Linked DNA regions of Spinactinospora alkalitolerans. The protein of the gene in region 2 interacts with the protein of the main gene of each other region in a pairwise test. Links are inferred from orthologs where the notes say so. Each region holds a gene or a part of one and is shown on either strand. Other genes may lie near its edges. The genes, in order: HDA32_RS00805 and topA.

What was found.
Region 1: the proteins of topA (region 2) and HDA32_RS00805 interact in binary tests that used the Escherichia coli proteins (3 or more experiments, as listed by UniProt). The link is inferred for Spinactinospora alkalitolerans from one-to-one orthologs.

The regions. Positions count from the first base shown.
Region 1 is NZ_JACCCC010000001.1:146,639-155,126, forward strand. Bases 5,255-8,146 are described here. They hold HDA32_RS00805 (YigZ family protein), read right to left. Parts: upstream 7,065-8,146; coding sequence 6,444-7,064; downstream 5,255-6,443. Other genes in these bases: HDA32_RS00795 (hypothetical protein), read right to left, coding at 5,255-6,016; HDA32_RS30405 (hypothetical protein), read left to right, coding at 6,276-6,398; HDA32_RS00810 (SLC13 family permease), read right to left, coding at 7,216-8,146. Outside these bases: methylmalonyl Co-A mutase-associated GTPase MeaB, read right to left, coding at 1-333; scpA (methylmalonyl-CoA mutase), read right to left, coding at 361-2,592; HDA32_RS00790 (methylmalonyl-CoA mutase family protein), read right to left, coding at 2,589-4,469; more of HDA32_RS00795, read right to left, coding at 4,559-5,254; more of HDA32_RS00810, read right to left, coding at 8,147-8,488.
Region 2 is NZ_JACCCC010000001.1:5,670,267-5,679,170, forward strand. The notes cover bases 2,106-5,413. They hold topA (type I DNA topoisomerase), read right to left. Parts: upstream 5,036-5,413; coding sequence 2,306-5,035; downstream 2,106-2,305. Other genes in these bases: HDA32_RS25310 (DUF5703 family protein), read left to right, coding at 5,270-5,413. Outside these bases: tmk (dTMP kinase), read right to left, coding at 1-2,024; more of HDA32_RS25310, read left to right, coding at 5,414-5,455; HDA32_RS25315 (chaplin family protein), read right to left, coding at 5,831-6,841; HDA32_RS25320 (chaplin family protein), read right to left, coding at 7,162-8,031; HDA32_RS25325 (hypothetical protein), read right to left, coding at 8,220-8,904. UniProt on the Escherichia coli protein: Releases the supercoiling and torsional tension of DNA, which is introduced during the DNA replication and transcription, by transiently cleaving and rejoining one strand of the DNA duplex.

The DNA.
Region 1 (8,488 bases), 5.5 Mb from region 2 along the record:
CAGCCGCGCCATCCGCGTCTTGTCGCCGAGGATGCTGCCGCCGCTGCGGGTGGAGGAGGGGTCGACGGCGAGCACCGCCACCCGGTGCCCCCGCCCGGTCAGCCGGGTCCCGAGCGCGTCGATGAACGTCGACTTGCCGACGCCGGGGACGCCCGTGACGCCCACCCGGTGCGATTCGCCGCCGTGCGGGAGCAGCCGCACCAGCAGCTCCTGCGCCAGCTCGGCGTGGTCGGCGCGGCGCGACTCCACCAGGGTGATCGCCCGGGCCAGTGTGGGCCGATGCCCGGCGAGGACGCCTTCGGCGTAGGCGTCGATGTCGATCGTCTTGCCCATGTCCCCCATCTCGTCGCCGGGCGCGGGTCAGCCCCGGGAGTGCCCGAGGCGCTCGGTCAGCTCGGCGAGCAGGTCCACCGCCGCCTCGGCGATGACCGTGCCCGGGCCGAAGATCGCCGCGGCGCCGGCCTCCCGGAGGGCGCCGAAGTCGGCGGGCGGGACGACGCCGCCGACCACGACCATGATGTCGGAGCGGTCCAGCGCGGCCAGCTCGTCGCGCAGCGCCGGGACCAGCGTGAGGTGCCCGGCGGCCAGCGAGGACACGCCGATGATGTGCACGTCGGCCTCGACGGCCTGGGCCGCGACCTCGGCCGGGGTCTGGAACAGCGGCCCCACGTCGACGTCGAAGCCGAGGTCGGCGAACGCGGTGGCGATCACCTTCTGGCCGCGGTCGTGGCCGTCCTGGCCCATCTTGGCGACCAGGATGCGCGGGCGCCGGCCCTCGTCGTCGACGAAGCGCTCCACGCGCTCGGCGACGGCGTCCATGGCGGCGCCGGCGTCGCCGGAGGAACCGGTCTCTTCTCGGTACACCCCTGAAATGGTACGGATCTGCCCGGAGTGGCGGCCGAACACCTTCTCCACGGCGTCGGAGATCTCGCCCACCGTGGCCTTGGCCCGCGCGGCGTCGACGGCGTGGGCCAGCAGGTTGTTCTCCAGCGTCTCGCCGTGGGAGGCGGCGGCAGCGGCGCCGGTCAGCCGCTCCAGCGCGGCGCGGACCGCCGCGTCGTCGCGCTCCTCGCGCAGCCGGCGCAGCTTCTCCAGCTGCTCGGCGCGCACGCGGGTGTTGTCGACCTTGAGCACGTCGATCTCGTCGGCGGTCTCGGGGCGGTACTTGTTGACGCCGACGACCGGCTGGCGGCCCGAGTCGATGCGGGCCTGGGTGCGGGCCGCGGCCTCCTCGATGCGCATCTTGGGGATGCCGGCGTCGATGGCCCGCGCCATGCCGCCGGCCTCCTCGACCTCGCGGATGTGCGCCCAGGCGCGCTCGGCCAGCTCCAGCGTGAGCCGCTCCACGAAGTCGCTGCCGCCCCACGGGTCGATGACGCGGGTGGTGCCCGACTCCTGCTGCAGCACGAGCTGGGTGTTGCGGGCGATGCGCGCGGAGAAGTCGCCGGGCAGCGCGAGCGCCTCGTCGAGGGCGTTGGTGTGCAGCGACTGGGTGTGGCCCTGGGTGGCGGCCATCGCCTCGACGCACGTGCGCACCACGTTGTTGAACACGTCCTGGGCCGTGAGCGACCAGCCGGAGGTCTGGGAGTGCGTGCGCAGGGAGAGCGACTTGGGGTTCGCCGGGTCGAAGTCCTTGACCAGCCTGGCCCACAGGAGGCGGGCCGCGCGCAGCTTGGCCACCTCCATGAAGAAGTTCATGCCGATGGCCCAGAAGAACGACAGCCGGGGGGCGAAGGCGTCGACGTCCAGCCCGGCGCCGCGGCCGGCCCGGATGTACTCCACGCCGTCGGCCAGCGTGTAGGCCAGCTCCAGGTCGGCGGTCGCCCCGGCCTCCTGCATGTGGTAGCCGGAGATGGAGATGGAGTTGAACCGCGGCATCCGCTGCGAGGTGAACGCGAAGATGTCGGAGATGATCCGCATCGATGGCTGCGGCGGGTAGATGTAGGTGTTGCGGACCATGAACTCCTTGAGGATGTCGTTCTGGATGGTGCCGGAGAGCATCGAAGGCGGCACCCCCTGCTCCTCGGCGGCCACGATGTAGAGCGCCAGCACGGGCAGCACCGCGCCGTTCATGGTCATCGACACGCTCATCCGGTCCAGCGGGATGCCGTCGAAGAGCTGCCGCATGTCGTAGATGGAGTCGATCGCGACCCCGGCCATGCCCACGTCGCCGGCCACGCGCGGGTGGTCGGAGTCGTAGCCGCGGTGGGTGGCGAGGTCGAAGGCGACCGACAGGCCCTTCTGGCCGGCCGCGAGGTTGCGGCGGTAGAAGGCGTTGGACTCCTCGGCCGTGGAGAAGCCGGCGTACTGGCGGATGGTCCACGGCTGGTTGACGTACATCGTCGGGTACGGGCCGCGCAGGAACGGCGCGATCCCGGGGTAGCCGCCGACGAAGTCCAGGCCCTCGCGGTCGGCCCTGGTGTAGAGCGGCTTGACCCCGATGCCCTCGGGGGTCTCCCACACCAGCGCGTCGGCCCCCTTTCCGGTGGCCTCGGACAGCGCCCGGCTCCAGCGCTCGGCGCCGTCCGGACCGGGGGGCCGCGCCGGGGCCCCGGCGCCGATCCCGGCGAAGTTCGGAATATTCGCGCTCATCGCGCCACCCCCAGGGAGTCGCTGAGTTCTTCCAGCAGGGAAAGTGCGTCGCAGCCGGTGGAGACGTAGTCGTCCACGGCCGGGTACTCCGCCGGTTCCCCGGCGAGCAGGACGTGCTCGGCGCCGGCCTCCTTCAGCGCGGCCGCGGCGGCAGCGGCCTGCTCGGTGTAGACCCGGTCGCTGGAGCAGATGCAGGCGATGCGGGCCCCGCTCTCGGTGAAGCGTTCGGCGACCTCGCCGGGGCCGGAGGTCGCGCCCGCCGGCACCGGTTCGATGCCGCCGGCCTGGAACAGGTTCGAGGCGAAGGCGGCGCGGGCGGTGTGCGCGGCGATGGGGCCGAGCGTGGCCAGGAAGACCCGGGGCCGCGCGCCGGTGGCGGCCAGATGGGCGTCGGAGCGGTCGCGCAGCGCCTCGTAGTCCTCGGCGTAGCGGCGGCGGGGCAGCGCGTTCGGGGCGGCCGGAGCGGTCGGCGCGCCGGGGCGGGGCGCGCGCTCCAGCGTCGGCTCGGCGAGATGGGGGAACTCGCTGACGCCGGTCAGCGCCTGGCGGCGGTGCGCGAGGTCGTCCCTGCGCCGCTGCCAGACCTCGTCGATCCGCCCGGCGACCAGTCCCGAGGCCAGCGCGTCGGCGATGCCGCCCGCGGCCTCCAGCTCCTGGAGGAACGCCCAGCCCGCGGCGTGCAGGTCGGCGGTCAGCCGCTCGACGTAGAAGGAGCCGCCCGCCGGGTCGATGACCCGGGCCACGTGCGACTCCTCCAGCAGCAGCGACTGGGTGTTGCGGGCGATGCGGCGGGCCAGGCCGTCGGGCAGGCCGAGCGCGGAGTCGAACGGGCGCACGGTGACCGCGTCGGCGCCGCCCGCACCCGCGGAGAAGCAGGCCAGCGTCGTGCGCAGGATGTTCACGTAGGGGTCGCGGCGGGTCATCATGGCCGCCGAGGTCACGGCGTGCTGGCGCATGGCCCGCTGCTCGGGGGGCAGCCCGCACACCTCGGTGACCCGGTTCCACATGGTGCGGGCCGCGCGCAGCTTGGCGATGGTGAGGAACTGGTCGGCGGTCGCGGCGTAGCGGAACTCCAGCCGCGCGGCGGCGTCGGCCGCGTCCATCCCCGCCTCGGTGAGGGCGCGCAGGTAGGCCACTGCGGCGGCCATCGACGCGCCCAGCTCCTGGGCCTCGGACCCGCCGGCGTCGTGGTAGGGGGTCGCGTCGACGGTGATGGTGCGCAGCCCCGGGTAACGGGCGGCGTAGGAGGCGGCCAGCCGCGCCGCCGGGGCCGGGTCGGCGCGTTCGCCGGTGCGGGCGGCCAGGGTGATCGGGTCGAAGCCGAGGTTGCCCGACACCGCACTCGCCGCCACGCCGTCCGCGGCGCAGGCGGCCAGCAGCGCCTCGGCCGCCGCCTCGTGGTCGGCCCCGGCCTCCAGGACGACCGGCGCGAGGTCCAGGTGGACATCGGTGAGGGCCTCGCCGATCCGGTCGACGGGCAGGCCGTCCCCTCCGGCGGTCAGCCAGATCGAGTCGGCGCCGTTCTCCAGATCGGCCAGGATCGCCCGGCGCGCCGAGGCCGCATCGGGGTCGTCGTGCGGCTGGCGCACGTCCCACCCTCCGGCCACGGCCCCCTGCGGCCGGCCGCCCCTGGTGAACGGGGCGAGTCCGGGGAAGCCGGAGTCGAGCCCCTCGTCGGTGTAGAGCGGCCTGATCGGGAAGCCGTCGTAGGTGGTGGTGGTCAGCAGATCCTCGGGCGCGGCGGCCCCGTCGGCGTCGACGCCGCTCTTGCGCAGCACCCCGGCCACGAGCTCACGCCACTGCGCCCGGCTCGCCTCGGGGAACTCCTCGCCCAGCGTCAGCCCCGCTTCCGAGGCCTGGTCATCCGGAACCCTCATAATCCGGATGGTAGAGACTCGGCCTCAAACCGTGCTTCATCGGGGTACGCGAAATGTGATCTGTGCCGCATGACGGTACAGGATTCCGGTCATCCGCTGGGGGACGGAGTCGAGGTCGGGGCGGGGGTCGGCGGGTTCTCGGGGGCGAAGACGAAGCGCTGGCGGTCCTGGACGACCATGGCGTGGCCGTCGGCGGTGCGGGCCTCCACGTAGCCGGCCGGATCGTCGGAGACGACGTCCTTGGTCCCGGCCTCCAGGACGACCTGGGAATCGCCGTCGACGCCCCGGGAGTCGCCGTAGACGTAGCCGTCCAGGGCGAAGGAGGGGGAGATGGCGCGCTCGGTGTCGTCGTCGAACCGCCAGCGGATCTCCCCGGCCACCAGGTCCACGGCGATCATCGGGGTCGTGCCGCTGCCCTGGGGCAGCAGGAGCGTGTGCGTGGCCGCGTCGTGCACGGTCCCGGGGACGAGGGCCGCGGCGAACGCGTCGCCGGGGTTGGCGCCCGGTTCGGCCAGGGACCACAGCACCTCGCCGCTGCGCAGGTCGTGCAGCGACAGCGTCGAGGGATCCTCGGGCAGCCCCCAGCGGACCAGGACGGTCTTGCGGAGGGACTCCTCTGCGGGGCTCGGCGAAGCGGTCCCGCCGTCGCCGGACTCCGCCTCCTCCTGCTCCTCGTCCCGCTCCTCCTCGCCGAGCGGCAGCTCGTAGAAGCCGACCGGCCGCGGCTGCGGGCGGGACACGGCCCCGTCCCCGGCGACGCCGAGATCGTCACCGGTCGTGCTCCACAGGAGTTCGCCGTCGGCACCGGCGTCGCGCGCCTGGAGCAGGCCCGCGCCGTCGTCGAGAAGGACCACGTCGCCGCGCGCGCCGACCGGGGCGCCCATGCGGTCGGGGTCGGGATCGGCCTCCGCGTCGGCCTCCTCGCTCTCCTCGCTCTCCTCGCCCTCCTCCGGTTCCTCCTGGGGCTCCGGCCGGTCGAACGCGTAGCTCCACGCGGTGCCGCCGCCGGGGTCGGAGACGGTGAACTCCCCGTGCGGCTCGTCGGCGCTCCAGCCCTCGGGCCGCCGCACCACCCAGCCGTTGACGTAGACCTCGCGCGGATCGGAGCCGCTCCAGACCTCCTCGCCGGTGTCGTCGACGACCGTGTGCGCCGAGCCCTCGCTCAGCTCGAACACGGCCGTGCCGTCGCCGTCGGAGGTGAACCGCCCGACGTGCCGGTCGCCCTCCCACAGCGCCTCGCCGCTCGCCGCGTCCTGCAGGAGGTGACGCTCCTCGCTGTTGGAACTGATCAGGAACGCGTCCCCGAGGCCCTGGATGCGCACTCCCATGGGATCGTCGACGATGTCGGGACCGCCGGCCTCGGGACCGTGCAGGAACCGGACGGGATCGCCCGCGAGCCCCGGCGGCGCCTCCCCGGAGTAGGCGGTGGGAATGGGCCGCGGCGACTCCTCCGGCGGTTCGGGAGGAGGATCCCCGGTGCAGGCCACGGCGCCGAGCAGCAGCCCGAACGCGGTGGCCGGCACCAATGGGGCCCGCCAGGTACGCATGGCCGCTCACTCCCTATGACGACGACGTGTAGGGAGATCCTAGAACGGCCGCCCCGCCGCCGACACGCCCACGTCCGGCTCACTGCCGGAGGCGCGCCGGCCGACCCCCGGGTGTCCGGAAGGCACCGGTCGACGCTCGGCCAACGGGACGTCCGGCAGCGGGAGCCGTGGAGCACCGTGGCCGGGGACGGCCGTATGAGCATCCACGAAACCGAACTCCGCTCCCTGGAGGGCGCGCCGACCGAGCTGCCGTCCGACAGTGTTGACGCTGATCGTGAACGTGGCGTCCGAATGCGGCCTGACATCGCAGTACGCGGGGCTGGAACGCCTCGCCGGAGGACCCGCGCTCACCGGCATCATCGGGACCGACCTTCCCCGCTGATCGGACCGGGCGCACCGTCCCGCCCCCACCTGTGCAGAACCCCGGCTACGGTTCGACCTCGATCGTGGTGCTGCCCTGGACCTCGCACAGGGCGTGCCCGCCGGTCAACTCGGCCAGCCACGCCTCGAACCCGGGGAGGTCGGCCTCCTCGATCGCGACGTCGATGTGCACGTCGGCCTCGTAGCGGACGCCGAGCACGCGGTGGCTCGAAACGCGCAGCTCACTCTCCAGCCTGCCCGCCCGCAGGTAGTCCGCGACCACCGCGACGACCGGCAGCGTGCGTCGCTCCAGCACGCCGGACGCGTCGACCGCGGCCGACACCGCGTTGCCGTAGGCCCGGATCAGCCCGCCCGCGCCGAGCTTGACGCCGCCGAAGTAGCGGGTGACCACCGCGACGGCGTCGGTGATCCCGCGATGCCGCAGCACCTCCAGCATCGGCACCCCCGCGGTGCCGGAGGGCTCGCCGTCGTCGCTGGAGCGCTGGATCCGGCCGTCGTCGCCGAGCACGTAGGCGGTGCAGTTGTGCGCGGCGTTCCAGTGCAGCCTGCGCCGCTCCGCGATGAACGCGCGCGCCTCGTCCTCGTCGCCCACCCGCGCCAGCGCGCAGATGAATCGGGATCTTCTGATCTCGATCTCGTGCTCGCCGCCGCGTCGAATCGTCCTCATCGCCGATCCGATCGTAGACGCCGCGCGGTCGCGGCGGGAACGCGCGGTCTCCCCCGGCGCTCTGGGAAGGAGGTCGCCGGGGGAGACCGCCGCATCGGCGGGGCGGGTCAGGAGTCCGTCTGCTCGGCTTACGCGCACGGAAGGGCGTTTCTCAGAGGCCGAACGCCCAGGCGGCAACCGTATACATCACGATCATCACCAGGACCAGGGCGATCAGGTTCAGCCAGATGCCGGCCTTCACCATCTGCCCGATCTTGATGTAGCCGGACCCGAACGCGATGGCGTTGGGCGGCGTGGCCACCGGCAGCATGAACGCCAGGGAGGCCGCTAGGGCGGTCGGGATGATCAGCGTCATGACGTCCATGTCCAGGCCCACCGCGACGCCGCCCATGACCGGCAGGAAGGTCGCCGCGGTCGCGGTGTTGCTGGTCAGCTCGGTCAGCAGCAGCACCAGCGCGGCGACGATGAGGATCAGCACCCAGCCCGGGACCATGTTGAGCACGCCGACGCGCCCACCGATCCACTCGCTCAGGCCGGTGGCGGTGAACTGCGACGACAGGCTCAGGCCGCCGCCGAACAGCAGCAGCACGCCCCACGGCAGCTTCAGCGCCGTCTCCCAGTCGAGGACGGCGACGCCCTTCCGGGCGTCGACCGGGATCAGGAAGAGCGCCACCGCCACCGTCATGGCGATCCCGGCGTCGGAGACGTTGGCCAGCCAGGGCAGCGCCCCGCCGACGGTCGCACTGTCGGCGAGCAGCGGGACGAACACCCAGGCCAGCGCCGCGCAGACGAACACGGCCAGCACCGTCCACTCGCCGCGCGACATCGGGCCCATCTCGTGCAGCTGCTCGCGGATGAGTGCGCGGCCGCCCGGCAGCCGCTTGATCTTGGGCGGGTAGACGAACCTGGTCAGCACCACCCAGGCCAGCACCAGGAAGACCGCGGCCAGCGGGACGCCGATCAGCATCCACTGGCCGAACCCGATCTCGATGCCGTGGTTGTCGGCCAGGTAGCCGACCATGAGCGCGTTGGGCGGGGTGCCGATGATGGTCGACACCGAGCCGATCGAGGAGGAGTAGGCGATGCCGAGCATCAGCGACGTGGAGAAGTTGGCGTCGCCCTTGCCGTCGCCGAGCTGGGTGACCAGGCCGAGGACCGACAGCCCGATCGGCAGCATCATGACAGACGTGGCCGTGTTGCTGACCCACATGGTGATGAAGCCGGTGGCCAGCATGAATCCGGCGATGAGCATGACCGGGCTGGTGCCCACGGCCGCCACGATGGTCAGCGCGATGCGCCGGTGCAGGTTCCACCGCTGCATCGCCAGGGCCAGCATGAACCCGCCCATGAACAGGAAGATGATGTCGTCGGCGTAGGGCGCGGCGACGTCGCCGATCGCGGACACGCCGAACAGCGGGAACAGC
Region 2 (8,904 bases):
TCCTCGGCGTCGCCGGGGACCGGGTCGGGCAGGATCGGGCGGATCCGGCGCTGGATCGCCCGGGTGACCTCCTCCTGCGACTCCTGCGCGTCCAGCACCAGGTAGCGGTTGGGGTCGCGGTCGGCCAGGTCGCGGAAGCTCTGGCGCACCCGCGCGTGGAACTCGGCCGGCTCCGACTCCAGGCGGTCGGCCGGGCGGCCGTGCCGGGCCAGGCCCTGGTCGGCGGGCAGGTCGAGCAGCACCGTCAGGTCCGGAACCAGCTCATTGGTGGCCCAGGAGTTGATCCCGGCGATGTCGGACTCGGCCAGCGCGCGGCCGGCGCCCTGGTAGGCGAGCGTGGAGTCGACGTAGCGGTCGCTGATGACGATCGCGCCGCGCTCCAGCGCCGGGCGGATCACCGCGTTCACGTGCTCGGCGCGGTCGGCGGCGTACAGCAGCGCCTCGGTCCGCGGGGACATGCCCGTGTTCTCCTTGTCCAGCAGCAGCGCGCGCAGCCGCATGCCGACCTTGGTCGCGCCGGGCTCGCGCGTGGTCACGACGTCGAAGCCCTCCTCCCGCAGCCAGATCGCGAGCTGGCGCACCTGGGTGGACTTGCCGGCGCCCTCGCCGCCCTCCAGCACGATGAAGGTGCCGCCCGGCTTCTCGACCTCGGTCGTGCGCGCCAGGGGCACGCCGCGGATCGACGCCATGAGCTCGGCGAACAGCGACACCTCGTGCTCGTCGTTCATCTGCCGGTAGGAGACGAAGGCGACCAGCACGGCCAGCAGCGCGGCGATGAGCAGGACGCCCGCTGAGCCGGAGAAGTCGTAGGTGAGGTCGCCCACCCGGAGCCGGTAGGAGCCGATCAGCCCGGCGAGCACCGGGGCGACCGCGACCGATCCCATGAGCACGAGTCGCGCCGAGGCGTGCAGGAACGCGAACGTGCGGCCCCGGACGTCGTCCTCGACCTCGCGGCCGAGCGCGGTCAGGCCGATCACCCAGGCGATGCCGGCGCCCACGCCCATCACCGTGGTCAGCACGGCGGCCAGCACCATGTTGGGGATCAGGCCGACGAACAGCAGCGCGGCGCCGGCCAGCCCGATGCCCAGGCCGAACAGCCGGCGGCGGTTGAAGTCGCGCAGGATCCGCGGCCCGGCGAACACGCCGATCGCCATGCCGCTGAAGACCGCGCCGAACAGCACGCCGAACCCGGCGTTGCCGGCGCCCAGCGTCTCCACGAACAGCCGGGCGACGCCGATGACCGCACCGCCGGCCGCGAACGCGCCGAGCATGCCGAGGAGCAGACCGCGCACGAGCGGGGTCGTTCCGGCGAAGCGCCAGCCCTCCCAGATCGCGCGCGGCATCGACGGCCGGGAGATGCGCTCGCGCGGCTGATCGGGGATCGGCAGCCCCCAGACGACGACCGCCGCGACCAGGAAGGTGACGCCGTTGATGTAGAGCGCGAGGTCGGCCTCCGGCACCCGCATCGACGGGAACAGGCCGCCCAGCACCGAGCTGAGCGCGGCCAGCAGCGCGAACAGGCCGGCCGCGACCGGGGCCGACCCGTAGGCGGTGAGCAGGCCGAGCTGGTTGGCCTGCTCCAGCTTCTTCTTCGGCACCAGGTTGGGCACCGTGGCGTCCTTCGCGGGCGCCCAGAACATCGCGATGCACTCGGCCAGGAAGTTGGCGATGAGCAGCCAGTCGAGCCGGCCCACGATGGGGATCGAGACGTAGAGCAGACCGCGCAGGACGTCGCCGACGACCATGGTGAGGCGGCGGTCGACGCGGTCGGCCACCGCACCCGCGATCGGGCCGAGCAGCAGCGACGGCAGCAGCTTGAGGACCACCACGCCGCTGACCGCGAAGTACTGCACCAGGCCGCCGCTGTCCTGGGTGAGGATCGCGGCCAGCGACATCAGGGCGAGCAGGCTGAGCCAGTCGCCGAGGCTGGACAGCGACAGCGAGATCCACAGCCGGCGGAACGGCTTGATCGCCAGAACGGTACGCGCCTCGCCCGGCGCCGCGAGTGATCCAGATCTGCTCATGGCGGAAAGCGTATCGACGGTTCGGCCCTTAACCATGCTTTCGGACGGACTCCTATAGATCACGGTATGTGCACAACATCGCTCTCCTGCGCATTCGCCAGCATAGCGGTAAACGTGATCCATACCACAGACAGTGGGCCGGAGCGCTGTCCGGCGGACGCAGCCGTGCCCCCCGACACGACGAAGGCGGACTCCCCTGACGTGCGGAAAGTGCGCCTGACATGAGGAAGGCGCGCCCGGATCGGCGGTGCGGGGCGCGGTACCGGCCCGGGTGCGCGGCCTCAGCTCTTCTTGGCCGTGGACTTCCTGGTCGCGGTCTTCTTGGCCGTGCTCTTCTTGGTGGCCTTCTTCGCCGGGGCCTTGGCCCGGCGCTCGGCGAGCAGCTCGGCGGCGCGCTCAACGGTGATCGACTCCACCTCGTCGCCCTTGCGCAGGGAGGCGTTGGTCTCGCCGTCGGTGACGTAGGGGCCGAACCGGCCGTCCTTGATCACCATGGGCTTGTCGGTCCCCGGCTCGTTGCCCAGCTCGCGCAGCGGCGGCGCGGCGGCGGCCCGGCGGCCCCGCTGCTTGGGCTTGGCGAAGAGCTCCTCGGCCTCCTCGATGGTGACCGTGAACATCTGCTCCTCGGTCTCCAGCGAACGGCTGTCGGTGCCCTTCCTCAGGTACGGGCCGAACCGGCCGTTCTGCGCCGTGACCTGGTCGCCGTCGATCTCGCCGACCACGCGCGGCAGCGACAGCAGCCGCAGCGCGTCCTCCAGGGTCACCGTGTCCAGCGACATCGACTTCAGCAGCGACGCGGTGCGCGGCTTGGCCGCGGCCTTCTTCGACTTGGCCTTGGTCTTGGCCTCGCCGTCGGCCTCGGGCTCCTCCAGGACCTCGGTCACGAAGGGGCCGAACCGGCCGGTCTTGGCGATGACGGTGCGGCCCGTCTCCGGGTCGACGCCGAGGTCGCGGTCGCCGCTGGGCTGGGCGAAGAGCTCCTCGGCCCGCTCCTTGGTGAGCTCGTCGGGCGCGAGGTCCTCCGGCACGTTGACCCGCTGGCCTTCGCGCTCCATGTAGGGGCCGTAGCGGCCGACCCGCAGCATGATGTCGGTGCCGGGCAGCGGGAAGGAGCTGACCTCCTTGGGGTCGATGTCGCCGAGCTGGTCTCCGACCAGTTCCTTCAGGCCCGTCTCCTCGTTGCCGCCGAAGTAGAAGCGGCGCAGCCACGGCACCCGCTCGGCGTCGCCGCGTGCGATGTCGTCGAGGACCTCCTCCATGCGCGCGGTGAAGTCGTAGTCGACCAGGTTCCCGAAGTGCCGCTCCAGGAGCTGCACCACGGCGAACGCCAGGAAGGACGGCACCAGCGCCGAGCCCTTCTTGAACACGTAGCCGCGGTCCAGGATGGTGCCGATGATCGAGGCGTAGGTGGAGGGGCGGCCGATCTCGCGGTCCTCCAGCTCCTTGACCAGCGTGGCCTCGGTGTAGCGCGCCGGCGGGCGGGTGCTGTGCCCCTCGGCCTCGATGCTCTCGGCCTTGAGCGCGTCGCCCTCGTCGACCGGCGGCAGCCGCCGCTCGCGGTCGTCGAGCTCGGCCTCGGGGTCGTCGGAGCCCTCCACGTAGGCCTTGAGGAAGCCGTGGAAGGTGATGATCTTGCCGCCGGCGGTGAACTCGACCTGCTCGCCCGTGCTGGAGACGCCGGCCACCTTCACGGTCACCGACTCGCCCACGGCGTCCTTCATCTGCGACGCGACGGTGCGCTTCCAGATCAGCTCGTAGAGCCGGAACTCCGCACCGGTCAGGCCGGTCTCGGCCGGGGTGCGGAAGGAGTCGCCGGCCGGGCGGATCGCCTCGTGGGCCTCCTGGGCGTTCTTGACCTTGCTGGCGTAGACGCGCGGCTTGGCCGGGACGTAGGAGGTGCCGTACAGCCGCGTGGCCTGGTCGCGGGCCGCGGTGATGGCGCTCTCGGACAGCGTGATGCTGTCGGTGCGCATGTAGGTGATGAAGCCGTTCTCGTAGAGCCGCTGCGCGACCTGCATGGTCTGCTTGGCCGACAGGCCGAGCTTGCGCGAGGCCTCCTGCTGCAGCGTCGTGGTGCGGAACGGCGCGTAGGGCGCGCGCTTGTAGGGCTTGCGCTCCACCGAGCGCACGGCGAAGTCGGCGCCGACGAGGCGTTCGGCCAGCCCGCGGGCCGCGTCCTCGTCCAGGTGCAGCACGCCCTGGGCCGAGCGCAGCCGGCCCTCGGAGGTGAAGTCGCGGCCCTGGGCCACCTTGGCGCCGTCGACGGAGACCAGGCTCGCGGCGAAGGAGGAGGGGTCGTCGCCGGCGGTGTGGCCGACGGCGTCGAAGACCGCCTTGAGGTCCCAGTACTCGGCCGCGGTGAACGCGATGCGCTCGCGCTCGCGCTCCACGACCAGGCGCGTGGCCACCGACTGGACCCGGCCCGCCGACAGTTTCGGCATGACCTTCTTCCACAGCACCGGGGAGACCTCGTAGCCGTAGAGGCGGTCGAGGATGCGGCGGGTCTCCTGGGCGTCGACGAGGCGCAGGTTGAGGTCGCGGGTGTTCTCCGCCGCGTGCCGGATCGCGTCCTTGGTGATCTCGTTGAACACCATGCGCCTGACCGGGATCTTCGGCTTGAGCTCCTCGTGCAGGTGCCAGGCGATGGCCTCGCCCTCGCGGTCCTCATCGGTGGCGAGGTAGAGCTCGTCGGCCTCGGACATGAGGTCCTTGAGCTTCTTGACGTGGGACCTCTTGTCGGAGTTGACGACGTAGATGGGTTCGAACTCGTGCTCGACGTTCACGCCCAGGCGCGCCCACGGCTCGCCCTTGTAGCGGGCCGGGATCTCCGCGGCCTTGGTGGGAAGGTCGCGGATGTGGCCGATGCTGGACTCCACGACGTAGCCCCGGCCCAGATAGCCGGCGATCGTCTTCGCCTTGGCGGGCGACTCGACGATGACGAGGCGACTGCCTCCGCCGCCTCCGGTGTCGTTCGAGCCGTTCCTGCCGGCGCTGCCCTTCTTGGGTGGCACGCTCTTCCCCTACGTCTAGCCTTGCGTCGTCTGTGCGGTCGCTTTTCGCACGCGGGCTGTTCGGTCCCCAGCCACTGACGGTAACCGAAGGCCCCGGGCTTCGCTTCCCGGATCGCTCCGGTCGGCCGGGGGTGGCCGCGCGACCAGAGATGCTCTCTTGACGGCAATACGGCGATCACCCGTGTGAGTGAACGCTATGGCACAACACCCATCGGCAGTCGCAGAATAAGTGCAATGCTTGAGTATGAGTACCAGGAACTCCGCTTTCCACGTGGCAGCTCGCGCAGCGCCGCGCGGCAGGCCCTGACCGAGCGCGCCGAGTACGGCCGGTGGGAGCTCGCACGGGTGCGCGTGTATCCCGACGGCAGCCGACGCGTGGTTCTGCGTCGCAGGATCATCCGACAAATTCGTACCATGTGAATTCACTCACAGCTTGGGCGGAGCCCTTCCCGGCCGCGGAGCGCTCCGCGGTCGGGTCCCCTCAAAGACAAGCGGCGGGTCCTCCCGGAAATTCCAGGAGGACCCGCCGTGTTCGCGTACGTCTTCTCGCGTCGCGGTCGTCACGTCCGCGTTCCCGCCGGTCCACCGCGTCGGACAAGGACGGGAGGGTTGGACCGCCCGCTTCTTCGCCACCGATCCACCGCGTTCGAAAAGGCGGCGAAGGGCCGGGCCGACGACCGCACGTCCGCCGGCCGCGCGGCGCGCGGGCCGGAGTCCACCCGGCCACGCGGCGCGCGGGTCTCCTAGGAGGAGGCGGGGCGCCCTAGGAGGAGGCCGTCACGGCCCCGGTCCTCGCTACAGCCCCGTCGGCACGCCGTCCAGCAGGCCGTCGGTGGGCAGTCCGTCGGTGGGCAGGGTGAGCTGCGGCATGCCGGACAGCTCCTGGGGCGCCTCCTGCCGCATGGCCTCGCGCGCCGCGCCGACCGCGTCGGTGTCGGCGTTCTGCGCGCTCACCGGCAGCTCGACGGGGGCCTCGGTCAGGTCGCCGCCCAACTGAGCGGTCTCGGGCGCCTGGGCGAGCTGGTGGTCGCGGTGGCCCTTGTGGCCCTTGTGCCCGCTCTGGTCGATGACGGCCGCGCCGACGTCCTCGCAGAAGGCGCCCGCGTTGCCGACGACCGACACCGCGTTGCCGCAGACGTTGACCGGGACCTCGGCGTCGACCACGGCCTGGTTGCCGCTGCCGACCGACCCCTCGCCCGAGGTCTCGATGTCGCCGCCGTTTTGGTGCCGCGCCGGGCCCGCCATGGCGTCGCGGCTCTCAGAGCGGAGCGGCTCGGTGCTCCCGGCCAGCTCGGCGGTCCGGGACAGCGAGACGTTCTCGGAGGACCCGGTCGCGCCCTCGATCTCGGCGGGGGCGAGCTGGTGGTCGCGGTGGCCCTTGTGGCCCTTGTGCCCGCTCTGGTCGATGACGGCCGCGCCGACGTCCTCGCAGAAGGCGCCCGCGTTGCCGATGACCGACACCGCGTTGCCGCAGACGTTGACCGGGACCTCGAGGTCGGCCACGGCCTGGTTGCCGCTCAGCACCGACCCCTCACCCGAGGTCTCGATGTCGTCGCCGCCGGCCCTGTCGTGGACGACCGCGCCGACGTCCTGGCAGAAGGCGCCCGCGTTGCCGATGACCGCCACGGCGTTGCCGCAGACGTTGACCGGCACGTCGGCGTTGGCGACGAGCTGGTTGCCGCTGCCGACCGAGCCGTCGCCGGAGGTGACGGGGTGGCTGTCGGCGAGGGAGACGCCGGTGCCCATGGCGATGAAGCCGGCCGTGATGAGCGCGGTCCTGGCCGAGGTGCGAACCCACTTGCGCATTTGGGGTCTTCCTTTCGAACGGATGAAATGAAATGGAATCGGTTGTCGGCGAACGCGGTCGTTCCTGGCTGGAGCGCTGTCGCGGTCCGTGGTCCTCCGGTGTGCCGTGCCTGGCGGGCATGGGGTGACCGGATGACCGGGTGAAAGTGGGTGTGCGGCGCCTTGACGTGGAGTGGATACGCGATGGACGGCGTGGTGCACACCCGTTTGTCCAGCTCCGCCCTGGCGGGGCGGTGACCAGCGTGAATCCCGCGGCGTTCGATGCGGCGGCGCGGGACTCACGCCGGCCCCCGGTCGGCCGACCGGGGAGCCACGATCCGCTATTCGGACGGCACCGAGCTCCGGCGGCGGCTCAGGAAGAGCACGCCGGCGCCGGCGCTGACGGCGGCGACGGCCATGCCGACCAGTGCCATGAGGTTGGAGCCGGTCACCGGAAGCTGCTGCTCCTGGGCGGAGGGACCGGTCGGGGCGGCCATGTCGTCGTCCCCGGCTTCCGGGGCCCCGGGACCTTCGAACTCATCGTCGGACTCCTCCGGCTTCTCGTCGTCCCCGGGCCCCTCCGGCTCATCCGGCCCCTCGGGGTAATCCGGGTAACCGGGGTTCTCGGGCTCGTCCTCATCCGGCTTCTCCGGCTTCTCCGGCTCATCGGCGACCGCTCCGCTGTCCTCGCAATAGGCGCCCGGATTCCCGACCACCGACACCGCATTGCCGCAGACGTTCACCGGAACATCGACATCGGCCACCACCTGATTACCGCTACCGACCGAACCGTCACCACCGGTGGAAACACCGAGACCGGGGTCCGTGACAGCGGCCCCGCCGTCCTCGCAATAGGCGCCCGAATTCCCGACCACCGACACCGCATTGCCGCAGACGTTCACCGGAACATCGACATCGGCCACCACCTGATTACCGCTACCGACCGAACCGTCACCACCGGTGGAAACACCGAGACCGGGGTCCGTGACAGCGGCCCCGCTGTCCTCGCAATAGGCGCCCGAATTCCCGACCACCGACACCGCATTGCCGCAGACGTTCACCGGAACATCGACATCGGCCACCACCTGATTACCGCTGCCCACCGAACCGTCACCGCTGGTGGTGACGTCGGCGTAGGCCATCGGTGAGGCGGTGAAGAAGCCGGCGGCGACAAGAGCGGCAAATGCCGTTTTGTAGGTTTTCGCAGCCATGGGAGTCCCCCTGTTGAAGAAAGGTTGCTGAGTGCGGGATCGACATGCCCGGGCCCCGAAGGGGTCGCTGACGGGCGCGGGGCGGGCCGAAAACCGCGGTGAGCGAGAGCCTGGAAGTCAGCGGGGCCCTGGACGGGCGCGTCCGCACGGCTCAGGTGCGCGGGGTCCGGCCGCCTGAGATACCTGGACTAGTCAGGAGAGAAGGAGGGGTCGTCGGCGGCGTCGCGCACGACGAGAGTGGGGTCGCCCGGCAGCGCGACGCGCTTGACCAGCAGGTGCAGCGAATCGGCGCGGTGCGCCAGGAAACCCGCGGCCGCCGGGCCGGGGACCGGCGACGAGGAGGGGGAGACGGTGCCGGCGGAGTCGGATCCGCCGCGCCACGGGGCGTCACCGGATCCGGAGTCGTCGGCCGGCTCGTCGGCGCGCTCAGTGGAGAGCGCGCCGTAGGCGTCGGCGGGGCTCCGGGAAGCGGTGCCGGCTTCGGCCGGCTCTTCGCCACTGTCCTCGGACTCCGAGGACTCCGGGGGCGCGTCGTCGCGTCGCGGAGCCGCATCGTCGGAGTCATCGGAGCCGACGGGACCCGGACCGCCGGTCCGCGTCCCGTCGCCGGGGTCGGCGCCGCCCAAGGCGTCCAGGCCGGTCTCCGTCAGGCCGGTCAGGGGACCCGATCCGGAGTCGTCCCGGATCGCTTCCTTCAGGCCGTCCCGGAGCTCCCCGGTCGGCCGGGAGATCCGCTGCGAGACGCTCTCGGTCAGCGTGGCGTCCTCGGTACCGAGGGAGCGATCGACGTAGGAGCCGATCTCGCGGCCGGTCCTGGCCGTGCCGGAGACGACGTCCCCGGTCTCCCCCGCCGTCTCCCGGACCGCGCCCGCG